2 regions of the Nonomuraea sp. bgisy101 genome follow, and region 1 is predicted to be linked to the other one. Evidence: riboswitches for the same ligand, from Rfam matches in the RefSeq annotation. Region 1 holds a riboswitch; the other holds the start of a gene.
What was found. Region 1 has a riboswitch for glycine ahead of gcvT (glycine cleavage system aminomethyltransferase GcvT). Riboswitches for the same ligand answer to the same signal wherever they lie in the genome.
Positions count from the first base shown of each region.

Region 1 (5,525 bases):
TGGTTGACCTCGACGACCTCACCGGCCACCGGGGCGTAGATCTCGCTCACGGACTTGGTCGACTCGACCTCACCGACGGAGTCACCGGCCTCGAACGTCGCCCCGACCTCGGGGAGCTGCACGTAGACCACGTCGCCCAGCGCCTCGGCCGCGTAGGCGGTGATGCCCACCGTCACGGTCAGGCCGTCGTCGAGGCCGCCGACCCACTCGTGCTCCTTGGTGTAGCTCAGGTCGTCAGGGATGGTGCTCACTTGTTCCTCCTGTAGAAAGGCAGCTCAACCAGGTCCACAGCCTCGTGACTGCCCCGGATGTCAACGGTCAGACCTTCTTCTATCCCAGTGTCCACGTACGCCATCGCGATGGGCCTGCCGAGGGACTGCGACGGGGCGCCGCTGGTCACCTCTCCCACGACGGCACCGTCCTTGGTGACAGGGAATCCGTGGCGCGGGACCCTGCGGCCCGTCGCGACCAGGCCGACGAGGCGGCGGCGCGGCGGAACGTCCTTGGCGGGCTCGAGCGCGGCCCTGCCGACGAAGTCGCCGGGCTTGTCGAACTTCACCACGCGGCCGAGCCCCGCGTCGAACGGCGTGAGCGAGACGTCGAGCTCGTTGCCGTACAGCGGCATGCCGGCTTCGAGGCGGAGCGTGTCGCGGCTGGACAGACCCGCGGGCATGATCCCGTACGGCTCGCCCGCCTTGGTCAGCGCGTGCCACAGGGCGACGGCGTCGGCGTTGCGGACGAACAGCTCGAAGCCGTCCTCGCCGGTGTAGCCGGTGCGGGCGATGAGCGCCTCGGCGCCGGCGACGGTGCCGGGCAGGCCCGCGTAGTACTTCAGGCCTTCGAGGTCGGCGTCGGTGAGGGCGGAGAGGATCTCCTGGGCGCGCGGGCCCTGGACGGCGATGAGCGCGTACTGGTCGGAGCGGTCGTCGACGACGGCGTCGAACCGCTCGGCGCGCTCGGTGAGCCGGTCGGCGACCATGAGGTAGTTGGAGGCGTTGGCGACGACCATGAACTCCTGGTCGGCCAGCCGGTAGACGATGAGGTCGTCGAGCACGCCGCCGCTCTCGTTGACGATCATCGTGTAGCGGGCGCGGCCGGGCGCGAGCGCGGACAGGTGTCCGACGAGGGCGTAGTCGAGCGCCTCGGCCGCCTGCGGCCCGGTAACGAAGATCTCCCCCATGTGGGACAGGTCGAACAGCCCGGCCCGCTCGCGGACGGCGTTGTGCTCGGCTGACTCGCTTCCGTAGCGCAGCGGCATGAGCCAGCCGGCGAAGTCGGTCAGCGTCGCACCGAGACTCTCGTGTACGTCGCGCAGCGGTGTCGGTCGGGACATTGTTCGCACCTCAGAATGGGTCGGATGCCAGGATCCTCCCCCTCTGTCATCGGTGCCTGAGAGCTTCGCCCGGGTTTGCCGGACTTTCACCTTCGGCGAGGCCCCGCAGGCCTGCTTTCCAGAGGTCACCTGGCCCGCGCGGTCCTTTGCCTTGAGAGGTTCGCGGGGAGGGCTTGCTCCTTCAGGGTTCCTGGCCGGATGCCAGGACGCTCTCCCGCGTGGGTTCATCGGTGTCTGTAGGCAAGAGTAGTACGGATTGGCCCGCCAAGGGAAAGGTGCGGGCGGGGGGACTCGAACCCCCACAGTGTCTCCACCAACAGGACCTAAACCTGCCGCGTATGCCTATTTCGCCACGCCCGCGCATCCGCCATCAGCTTAGCGCCCGGGCAGGGGCGGAGACACTCGTTTGCGATCAAGCCCGCGAGCTTGATCGAAGACGTCAGGCCAGCCCCAGCTTCTTCTTCAGGCCCGCCACGTGCCCCGTGGCCTTCACGTTGTAGAGGGCCTGCTCGATCTTCCCGTCGGCGTCGATGACGAACGTCGAGCGGATCACGCCGACGACCTCCTTGCCGTACAGCTTCTTGGCGCCGTACGCGCCGTAGGCCTTGTGGACCTCCAGGTCGACATCCGACAGCAGCGGGAAGGTCAGCGCGTCGCGCTCGGCGAACTTCACCAGCTTGTCCGTCTTGTCCTTCGACACGCCGAGCACGACGAAGCCCTCGTCGGTCAACCGGCCGAGGTTGTCGCGGAAGTCGCACGCCTGCTTGGTGCATCCGGGCGTCATCGCGGCGGGGTAGAAGTACAGGATGACGCGCTTGCCGCGGTAGGCGTCGAGGGAGACGGCGTCGCCGCCGGCCACGGGTAGCGTGAAGTCCGGAGCGGCGTCTCCCGGCTGGAGCTTGGTTTCGGTCACGGGCTCAACCTAACCAATCGGCGGGACACATTTCGCCCTCGGCCTTCGCCCGCTGTGCCGTACGGCGATGCGACCTGACAGACTGATCACCCTGAGAGAGGAGAGCCATGGCCGACACCGACCCTGATGAGCTGGAGCGCAAGATCGCCCAGACGCGCGCCGAGCTCGCGCAGACCGTCGACGCCATCGCCGACAGGGTCAGCCCCAAGCGGGTGGCCCAGCGGGGCGTGGAGGAGGTCAAGTCAAGGGCCGAGCATTTCGTGGCGTCGGTCGGCGACCTCGTGGGGGTCACACCCAAGCCGGTGCGTTTCGGCGACGAGCCCGAGGACGTGTGGGAGGACGAGCGGCCGATCGGCACCGCGCTGATCGCCGTGGGCGCGGTGCTGGTGGTGGGCGCGGCGATCATCCTGTGGCGCGGCAGGCGCCGCAGGAGGTGAGTCAGAGGAAGGTCTTGCCCTCGCCCCTGTAGGTCGGGACCTCCTCGACGACCTTGTCGCCCTCGATCAGCAGCAGCGTGGCGAAGCGCTCGCACAGCTCACCCGCCTTGGCGTGGCGGAACCACACCCTGTCGCCGACCCGCAGGTCCTCGGCGGGCTGGCCGAGCAGCGGGGTCTGCACCTCGCCCGCGCCCTCGTCGCTGGAGTAGCGCAACCCGGCCGGCAGGTACGGCTGGGGCAGCCGCGAGGGGCCGGGCGCCCCCGAGGCGAGGTAGCCGCCGCCGAGCACCGTCACCACACCGAGCGCCGGACGCCGGACGACGGGCAGCGCGAACAGCGCCGCGGGGCGACCGCTGAAGCCGCGGTAGAAGTCGAAGAGCCGGGGGTGGAAGAAGCCCGAGCCTGCCGCGCACTCGGTGACGGCCTTCTCCCTGACCGTGCGATCGACGCTGCCGGTGCCGCCGCCGTTGACGAACTCCAGCTCGGCCAGCTGCCTGACGGCGTTGACGACGCGGCCGCGCCGTACGATCAGCTCGCGGGCCGAGCGGGCCTGCATCAGCCTGATGACGCGGGCGAAGGCCGCGTTGCCCGGCGGGTCGTCGCCCACGCCCGCGATCTGCGCCTCGTAGGCCATGAGGCCGACCAGGCGGAAGGCGGGCCGCTTGGCGATCTCGGCGGCCAGGTCGGCGGCGTGGACGGGCTCGCGGACCGGCGAGCGCAGCGCGCCGGCGCGGAACCGCCCGCCGAAGGCGACGTACCCGGCGTCGAGGTCGAGGCAGAGTCGCAGGACGGGACCGGCGTCATGGATCGCCGACTCGATGAAGTCGAGGTGCTCGACGGAGTCGACCATGAGAGTGATCTCCCGCGCCGCCTCCTCGGAGGCCGCCAGCGCGGCCAGCGCCGCCCTGTCGGCGGTGGGGTAGGCGACCAGCACGTCGGTGAAGCCGTGCGAGACCAGCCACAAGGCCTCGGGCAGGGTGAAGGCCATGACGCCGCGGAAGCCGTCCATGGCGAGGATGCGCTCCAGGATCGGGCGCGAGCGGACGGACTTGCTCGCCACCCTGATCGGCTTGCCGCCGGCCCGGCGGACGAGGCTCTCCGCATTGGCGCGCAACGCCTCCAGATCGAGGATCGCGAAGGGCGGCTCGAACTCGGCGGTGGCCCTGTCGTAGCGCTGGCGGTCGTCCATAGAAGCAGGGTAATACCGATTTTCGTCGGCAAAGATCCCGTAAACCGGCGGCGGGGAAGGCTTTATGGCCTGGCGGGTCCCTGTACCTCTGGTCGGTGTGATGACAACACTCCAGGAGCGCCTGCCTGGCGGAGCCGCTCTGGGCGAGCGTGAGACGCCCCGCCGCAGGGCGGCCAGAGTGCTCAGACCTGCGCGTACCCCCGCGGGCGTGGCGGTGGCCTTCACGCTGTCGGCCGGGCTGGCGCTGGTGTCGGCCGAGATCCTGGCCACGCTGATGGGCGGCAGGCTCGGACTCGTGCCGGTCGACGAGGTGGTCGCCATGGCGGCCGCGACCCCATGGTCCGACCCCGCTCTGATGCTGGGAGCGCTGGGGGTGGCCGCCACGGGCCTGGCCCTGCTGGGGCTCGCCCTGGTGCCGGGCAGGTGCAGGCTGGTGGCGCTGGAGACCGCCGACCCGAAGATCGTCATGGCCATCACCAGGACGGGGTTGCGCAGGACGCTCAAGTCCGTGGCCGAGGACGTCGACGGGGTGCGCAGCGTGCGCGTGCGGCTGCGCCGCCGCCTGATCGAGGTCGCCGTCGTCTCCGACGCCGAGCGGTCAGGCGAGATGCTGCGCAGGACCGGCGCCGCCGTCGGCGAGCGGCTGAACGGGCTCGGCGCGATGTGCGCGGGCGAGGTCGTGGTGCGGCTGCGCAGGAGGGGGCTCTGATGCGGCAGTACTCCGGCAACAGGATCGGTCTCGGCGTGGTCGGCGCGGTGCTGCTGGGCGCGGGCGTCTACGCCTACCTGCGCGGCGGCGGCGAGCTCGGCAAGGGCAGGAACACCATGGTCCTGGAGGCCGACCTCGACGGCTTCGTCGCCGCGCACCCCTTGATCTCGTGGGGGCTGGCGCTCGCACTGGTGCTGGCCGCCATGCTGGCCACCCGGTGGCTGTTCATGGCGCTCGGCTGGGGCAGGCTCGGCAACCGGTCGGGCACGGGTACGGCCCTGCTCTGCGTGGGGTTGAAGGACGTGGACGGGATCAGCCGTACCAGCGTGCGGGTGGTGGGTGAGGACCGGCTGCGGCTGGCGGTGACCTGCCCCGTCACCGCCGACGTGGGCGCGGTGGTGACCAAGCTCGACCGCGAGATCGTCGGCAGGGTCCGCCGCGACATCGGCGAGGACGACATGGGCGCGATCGTCCGCGTGCACGTCCGTCGCTGACGTGCCCCCGTGGCCGCCACCTGATTGGGCCTTACTGGAAAGCTTCTTTACTTTTAAGCTCGCGGTGTGGACCTTGAGGTTCGTCACCTGCGGGTGCTGTGCGCCATAGCGGACACGGGAAGCATCTCCAAGGCGGCCGCGACCCTGGGCATGTCGCAACCCGGCATCGCCGCGCAGCTGCGCAGGATCGAGCGGATGGTGGGCGGCCCGCTGTTCGACCGCTCGCACGACGGTGTGAGCCCCACCCCGCGAGGCGAGTGGCTGCTGACGCGCTCGCGCTCGCTGCTGCCCGCCTTCGACGAGCTGCGGCGCGACGCCGCCCGCTACGCCACGCCGCCCGGCGGGCCGCTGCGGATCAGGGTCGGGTGCGCGCCGACCCGGCTGGCCATCTACCTGGCCCGCAGCCTGGATCGGCTGCTTCCAGGCGCGGAGGTCAGCCTGCGCACCGAG
Region 1 covers NZ_JBYITD010000008.1:336,536-342,060, reverse strand. The annotation lists gene gcvH (glycine cleavage system protein GcvH) at 1-251, opposite strand, end outside; gene gcvT (glycine cleavage system aminomethyltransferase GcvT) at 248-1,333, opposite strand; glycine riboswitch at 1,367-1,462, opposite strand; glycine riboswitch at 1,463-1,560, opposite strand; tRNA gene AC3EO4_RS18085 (tRNA-Leu) at 1,610-1,693, opposite strand; gene bcp (thioredoxin-dependent thiol peroxidase) at 1,773-2,246, opposite strand; gene AC3EO4_RS18075 (DUF3618 domain-containing protein) at 2,354-2,683, shown strand; gene AC3EO4_RS18070 (amino acid deaminase/aldolase) at 2,685-3,872, opposite strand; gene AC3EO4_RS18065 (DUF6286 domain-containing protein) at 3,973-4,581, shown strand; gene AC3EO4_RS18060 (hypothetical protein) at 4,581-5,075, shown strand; gene AC3EO4_RS18055 (LysR family transcriptional regulator) at 5,142-5,525, shown strand, end outside.

Region 2 (5,525 bases), on a different contig from region 1:
CCGACTATGAGGCCGCCCTCGTCGAGTCCTTCGTCGCCAAGCTCGACGCCACCATCGCCGAGCGGGTCAGGGCGGAGGTGAGCGCCCAGCGCCCGTCCAAGAAGAAGAAGGGCGACAAGGGCGCCGCCCCGATCGCGCCCATCGCGCTCGGCTCCATGGGCATGGCCATCCCCCTGTCGGCCATCGCCGGGGGTCAGGCGGGCTTCGCCGGCCTGGCCCTGGTGTGGATCTGCATCGTCATCATCAACGTGGCCGCCGCCGGCGCCCTCATGCGCCGGGACTGAGGGACTCCGCGTCGAGGTCGCGGTGGAGTCGCAGGCGCACCTGCGCGGCCAGTTCCTCGTCGGGGTGGGTGAGGCCGTAGTCCCAGACGCGCTCGGCGTCGTCGGCGCGCCCCCGTAGCGGCAGCGTGCGAGCGAGCAGCTCGATGGCCAACGCGCTGGTCTCCGCCTCCTGGCTGAACTCCACCGCGCCGGCGAACTCGGCGCACGCCAGTTCGAGGTGGGCGATGCCGAGCAGGACCCGCAGCCGCCCCTCGTGCGCGCCTTCAGCCAGTGGCAGCGCCTCGACGAGCACCGCGGCCGCCTCTCCAGGCTCGCCGCCGTCCAGCAGCAGCTCGGCCAGCTCCTGGGCGGCGCGGGAGCTCAGGTCGGGGTCGCCGACCGCGATCGCCGCCCGCAGCTCGCGCTCGGCCTCCTCCTCTCCGGTGGCCAGGTGAGCCAGCGCGAGATGCGCCAGGGGAAGATAGGCGGCCGTCCCGACGCCGATGACGGCCTGCCACGCGCCCCTGGCCTGCTCGGCGTTGCCCTCCCGCTCGAAGCCGCGCGCGAGGTGGCAGGCGGCCTGCGCGGCGTACTCGGGGTGTCCCGTGGCCAGCGCGGCCCGGGCGGCGGTCCTGGCGCCCGCCAGGTCGCCCCGCTCCTCCAGCACCACGGCGAGCCCGACGGCGGCCTGCGCCCTGTCGTGACCCTCGGGGTCGGCGGACAGCTCCGCGAAGATCGCGGCCGCGCCTTCCAGATCGCCGCTCTCTGCGAGACGGCGGGCCCGCTCGAGCGGGCCGGTGGTCAGCGGGGTGTCGAGCTCGGGGGACGTCAACAAGGCTCCTTCGACGGCGACCAACCGATGGCGATCAACGTCGAGCCTAACGATTTCGGGCCGCCGCGTCGCCCGACATGACCATCCTGTGCACCGGTGTTGGCTCCGGCCCGACGAAGCCGGACGGGCGGCCTTCCGTGGGAAGGCCGCCCGTCCTCGGTCGCTCGATCGGTCAGTCCTCGTACGCCGACAGGGGCGGGCAGGCGCAGACCAGGTTGCGGTCGCCGTAGGCCTGGTCGATCCTGCGCACGGGCGAGAAGTACTTCCCGTCGCGCAGCCCCTGGACGGGGTAGGCGGCCTCGGTCCGCGTGTACGGGTGCGTCCACTCGTCGGCCACCAGCGACTCCGCGGTGTGCGGGGCGTTGCGCAGCGGGTTGTCGGTCTTGTCGTAGGAGCCGTCGGCCACCTTGGCGATCTCGCCGCGGATGGCGACCATCGCCTCGACGAACCTGTCGATCTCGGCCAGGTCCTCGCTCTCGGTCGGCTCGATCATGAGCGTGCCCGCGACGGGGAAGGACATGGTCGGCGCGTGGAAGCCGTAGTCGATCAGGCGCTTGGCCACGTCGTCGACCGTGACGCCGGTCTCCTTGGTGATCTGGCGCAGGTCGATGATGCACTCGTGGGCGACCAGGCCGCCACGCCCGGTGTAGAGCACGGGGTAGTGCGGGGCCAGGCGCCTGGCGAGGTAGTTGGCCGACAGGATGGCCTGCTCGGTGGCGGCCTTGAGGCCCTCACCGCCCATCATCCTGACGTAGGCCCACGAGATCGGCAGGATCCCGGCCGAGCCGTACGGCGCGGCCGAGACGGGGCCGACGGGCGAGCCGTTGTGCAGCGGGTGTCCCGGCAGGTAGGCGGCCAGGTGACCGCGGACGGCCACGGGACCCACGCCGGGCCCGCCACCGCCGTGCGGGATGCAGAAGGTCTTGTGCAGGTTGAGGTGGGAGACGTCGGCGCCGAACTCGCCCGGCTTGGCGAGACCGACCAGGGCGTTGAGATTGGCCCCGTCGACGTAGACCTGGCCGCCCGCCTCGTGGACCTTGGCGCAGACCTCGGTGATCGTCTCCTCGTAGACGCCGTGCGTGGACGGGTACGTCACCATGATCGCGGCCAGCGTGTCCGCGTGCTTGGCGATCTTGGCGTCGAGGTCGGCCAGGTCGACGTTGCCGTCGTCGTCGCAGGCCACGACCACGACGCGCATGCCCGCCATGACGGCGCTGGCGGCGTTGGTGCCGTGCGCGGAGGAGGGGATGAGGCAGACGTCGCGGTGGGTGTCGCCGTTGGCGCGGTGGTAGGCGCGGATGGCCAGCAGCCCGGCGAACTCGCCCTGCGAGCCCGCGTTCGGCTGGATGGAGACGGCGTCGTAGCCGGTCACCTCGGCCAGCCAGCCCTCCAGCGTCTCGACCAGCTCGACGTAGCCGCCGGCCTGCTCGACGGGCGCGTAGGGGTGGATGCCCGCGAACTCGGGCCAGGTGATGGGCTCCATCTCGGTGGTGGCGTTGAGCTTCATCGTGCAGGAGCCGAGCGGGATCATCGACCTGTCGAGCGCGATGTCCTTGTCCTGGAGCCTGCGCAGGTAGCGCAGCATCGAGGTCTCGGAGTGGTGGCTGTGGAAGACCGGGTGGGTGAGGTAGTCGCCTTCCCTGACCAGTTCCCCGGGCAGCGCGTCCTCACCGGCCAGGTCGGTCAGCGAGACGCTCACGCCGAACGCGGCGGCGACCTGCTCCAGGTGGGCCAGGGTCGTCTTCTCGTCGCAGGCGATCGAGACGTGGTCGGCGTCGGCCGCCCACACGTTGATCCCGCGCTCGGCGGCGGAGGCGACGACCTGGGCGGCCCTGCCGGGCACGCGGGCCAGCACGGTGTCGAAGAAGACGTCGTGGACGACCTCGACCCGTCCCCCGCGCAGGGCGGCGGCGAGCGTGACGGCCATGCGGTGGGTGCGCTGGGCGATGCGGCGCAGCCCCTCGGGGCCGTGGTAGACGGCGTACATGCCGGCGATGACGGCCAGCAGCACCTGGGCGGTGCAGATGTTGCTGGTGGCCTTCTCCCTGCGGATGTGCTGCTCGCGGGTCTGCAGGGCCAGGCGGTAGGCGGGGTCGCCGTCGACGTCCACCGACACGCCGACGAGCCGTCCCGGCATCTGCCGCTGCAGGCCCTCGCGGACCGACATGTAGGCGGCGTGCGGCCCGCCGAAGCCGAACGGCACGCCGAAGCGCTGCGAGGAGCCGATCGCGATGTCGGCGCCCAGGTCGCCGGGGGCGGCGACCAGCGTCAGCGACAGCAGGTCGGCGGCGGCCACCACCAGCGCGTTGTGCGCGTGGGCCGCCTCGGCCAGGGCGCGGAAGTCACGCAGGCGGCCGGAGGCGCCCGGGTACTGCACGAGCACGCCGAAACACTCGGGCAGCTCGCCGTCGAGGGAGTCGACGACCAGCTCGATGCCCAGCGGCTCGGCCCTGGTGGCCAGGACGGCCTTGGTCTGGGGCAGCGCGTCCGCGTCAACGACGAAGACGTTGCTCTTGGACTTGCCGGCCCTGCGCGCCAGCGTCATCGCCTCGGCGGCGGCCGTGGCCTCGTCCAGCAGGGAGGCGCCCGCCACGTCGAGGCCGGTCAGATCGGAGACGACGGTCTGGAAGTTGAGCAGCGCCTCGAGCCTGCCCTGGGAGATCTCGGGCTGGTAGGGCGTGTAGGCGGTGTACCAGCCGGGGTTCTCCAGCAGGTTACGCCTGATCACGGCCGGGGTGATCGTGTCGTAGTAACCCAGGCCGATCATCGAGGTGAGCACCTTGTTGCGGTCGGCCAGCGCCCGCAGCTCGGCGATCACTTCGGTCTCGCCGGCCGCGGCGGGCAGCCTCAACTGGTCCTTGGCCCTGATGGCCTCGGGCACGGCGACAGCCACGAGGTCGGCGACCGACTCGAAACCGACCGCCTCCAGCATCTTGGCCTGCTCGGCGTCCGAGGGACCGATATGACGGGTCGCGAAAGGCGGGGCAGCGAGGTCGCTGAGGGGCTCGGTCATGGATCTGCCTCCCAAGGCTGATGGAGAGCGCACGGGCTTATGCCGGGTCTCCCCCTCTGTCATCAACCTGAGAGGTTCGCCCGCGATTCCGCGGGCTTGCACCGTCGGTGAGACGCGCCTGGCTGGCGTGCCTGCTTTCCAGAGTTGCCTCACCCGAGCGGTACTGGATGCCTGAGAGATTCCGGGGAGGGTTGCTCCTTCGGCGCCCCGGATGCCCGGGGACTCTCCCGCACGGGGTCGTCAGCTACAGGCCTAGGCTACCAGCGTTCGGGGATCAGCCCAGTCGGCGAGCCTTGCGGCGCTGGGCCAGTTCGTCAGCGGGATGGTCGGCCGGGACGGTGTCCTCGACCGCCGCCCGTTCCCCCGGCAGCTCCGCGAGCGATCCCTCGACTTCGCGCCAGACCCTGCCCAGCGCGATACCGAACACTCCCTGACCGCCTTGCAGCAGGTCGATGACCTCGTCGGCCGAGGTGCACTCGTAGACGCTCACTCCGTCGCTCATGAGCGTGATCCTGCTGAGGTCGCCGACGCCCCTGTCTCTCAGGTGCTGGACGGCGGTGCGGATCTGCTGGAGCGACACGCCGGTGTCGAGCAGCCGCTTGACGACCTTGAGCACCAGGATGTCGCGGAAGCTGTAGAGGCGCTGGGAACCCGAGCCCTGAGCGGCTCTTATCGTGGGTTCGACCAGGCCCGTGCGCGCCCAGTAGTCCAGTTGCCTGTAGGTGATGCCGGCCGCCGCGCAGGCCGTGGGGCCGCGATAGCCGATGTCGCCAGGCAGAGTCGTAGGCTGCTCGTCGAAGAGCAGGCCCTGCTCACCCGCACGCTGGCGCGCACTCTCGCGCCGCACCGGGTCTTCCTGGCCGGCCGTCTTTCCCTCGCCGCTGCTGACCGCCACGCGGACCTCCGGCTTTCTCTCATCCCGTGGTCTGATCTGGGGGTTCGCAAAGGACAACCACAGGTTTCACTTGCACCGTAGGACCGTGACCATCCGCAGTCAACGATCCGGCTCGGCGCGTCGTGAAGCGTAAATGCAGTGAAATGCGTACCCCAGGTGTCGGCCAAGGGTACGAGCCTTCACGAAGGGAGTCCTACCCAGCGCGTCCGAAGTCCTCGGGCGTGATGGTGTCAAGGAACTCCCTGAACTTCTCCACCTCATCCTCCTGGTCATCAGGGATGATCACCCCGGCCTCCTGCACGACCTCCTCGCTGGCGAAGATCCGCGCACCGGTGCGCAGTGCCAGGGCGATGGAGTCGGACGGGCGCGCGCTGACCTCGACGCCGTTGGAGAACACCAGATCGGCGAAGAAGATCCCATCACGCAGAGCGACGATGTTGACCGCGCGCAGGCCGACGCCCAGCGCGCTCAGCACATCCCTGAACAGGTCGTGGGTCAATGGCCTGGGCGGCGGCTCCTCCG
Region 2 covers NZ_JBYITD010000005.1:170,404-175,928, reverse strand. The annotation lists gene AC3EO4_RS11485 (hypothetical protein) at 1-284, shown strand, start outside; gene AC3EO4_RS11480 (hypothetical protein) at 268-1,095, opposite strand; gene gcvP (aminomethyl-transferring glycine dehydrogenase) at 1,268-4,108, opposite strand; glycine riboswitch at 4,257-4,348, opposite strand; gene AC3EO4_RS11470 (MerR family transcriptional regulator) at 4,383-5,003, opposite strand; gene AC3EO4_RS11465 (bifunctional nuclease family protein) at 5,197-5,525, opposite strand, start outside.
Region 2: another riboswitch for glycine. It lies ahead of gcvP (aminomethyl-transferring glycine dehydrogenase); the one in region 1 lies ahead of gcvT (glycine cleavage system aminomethyltransferase GcvT).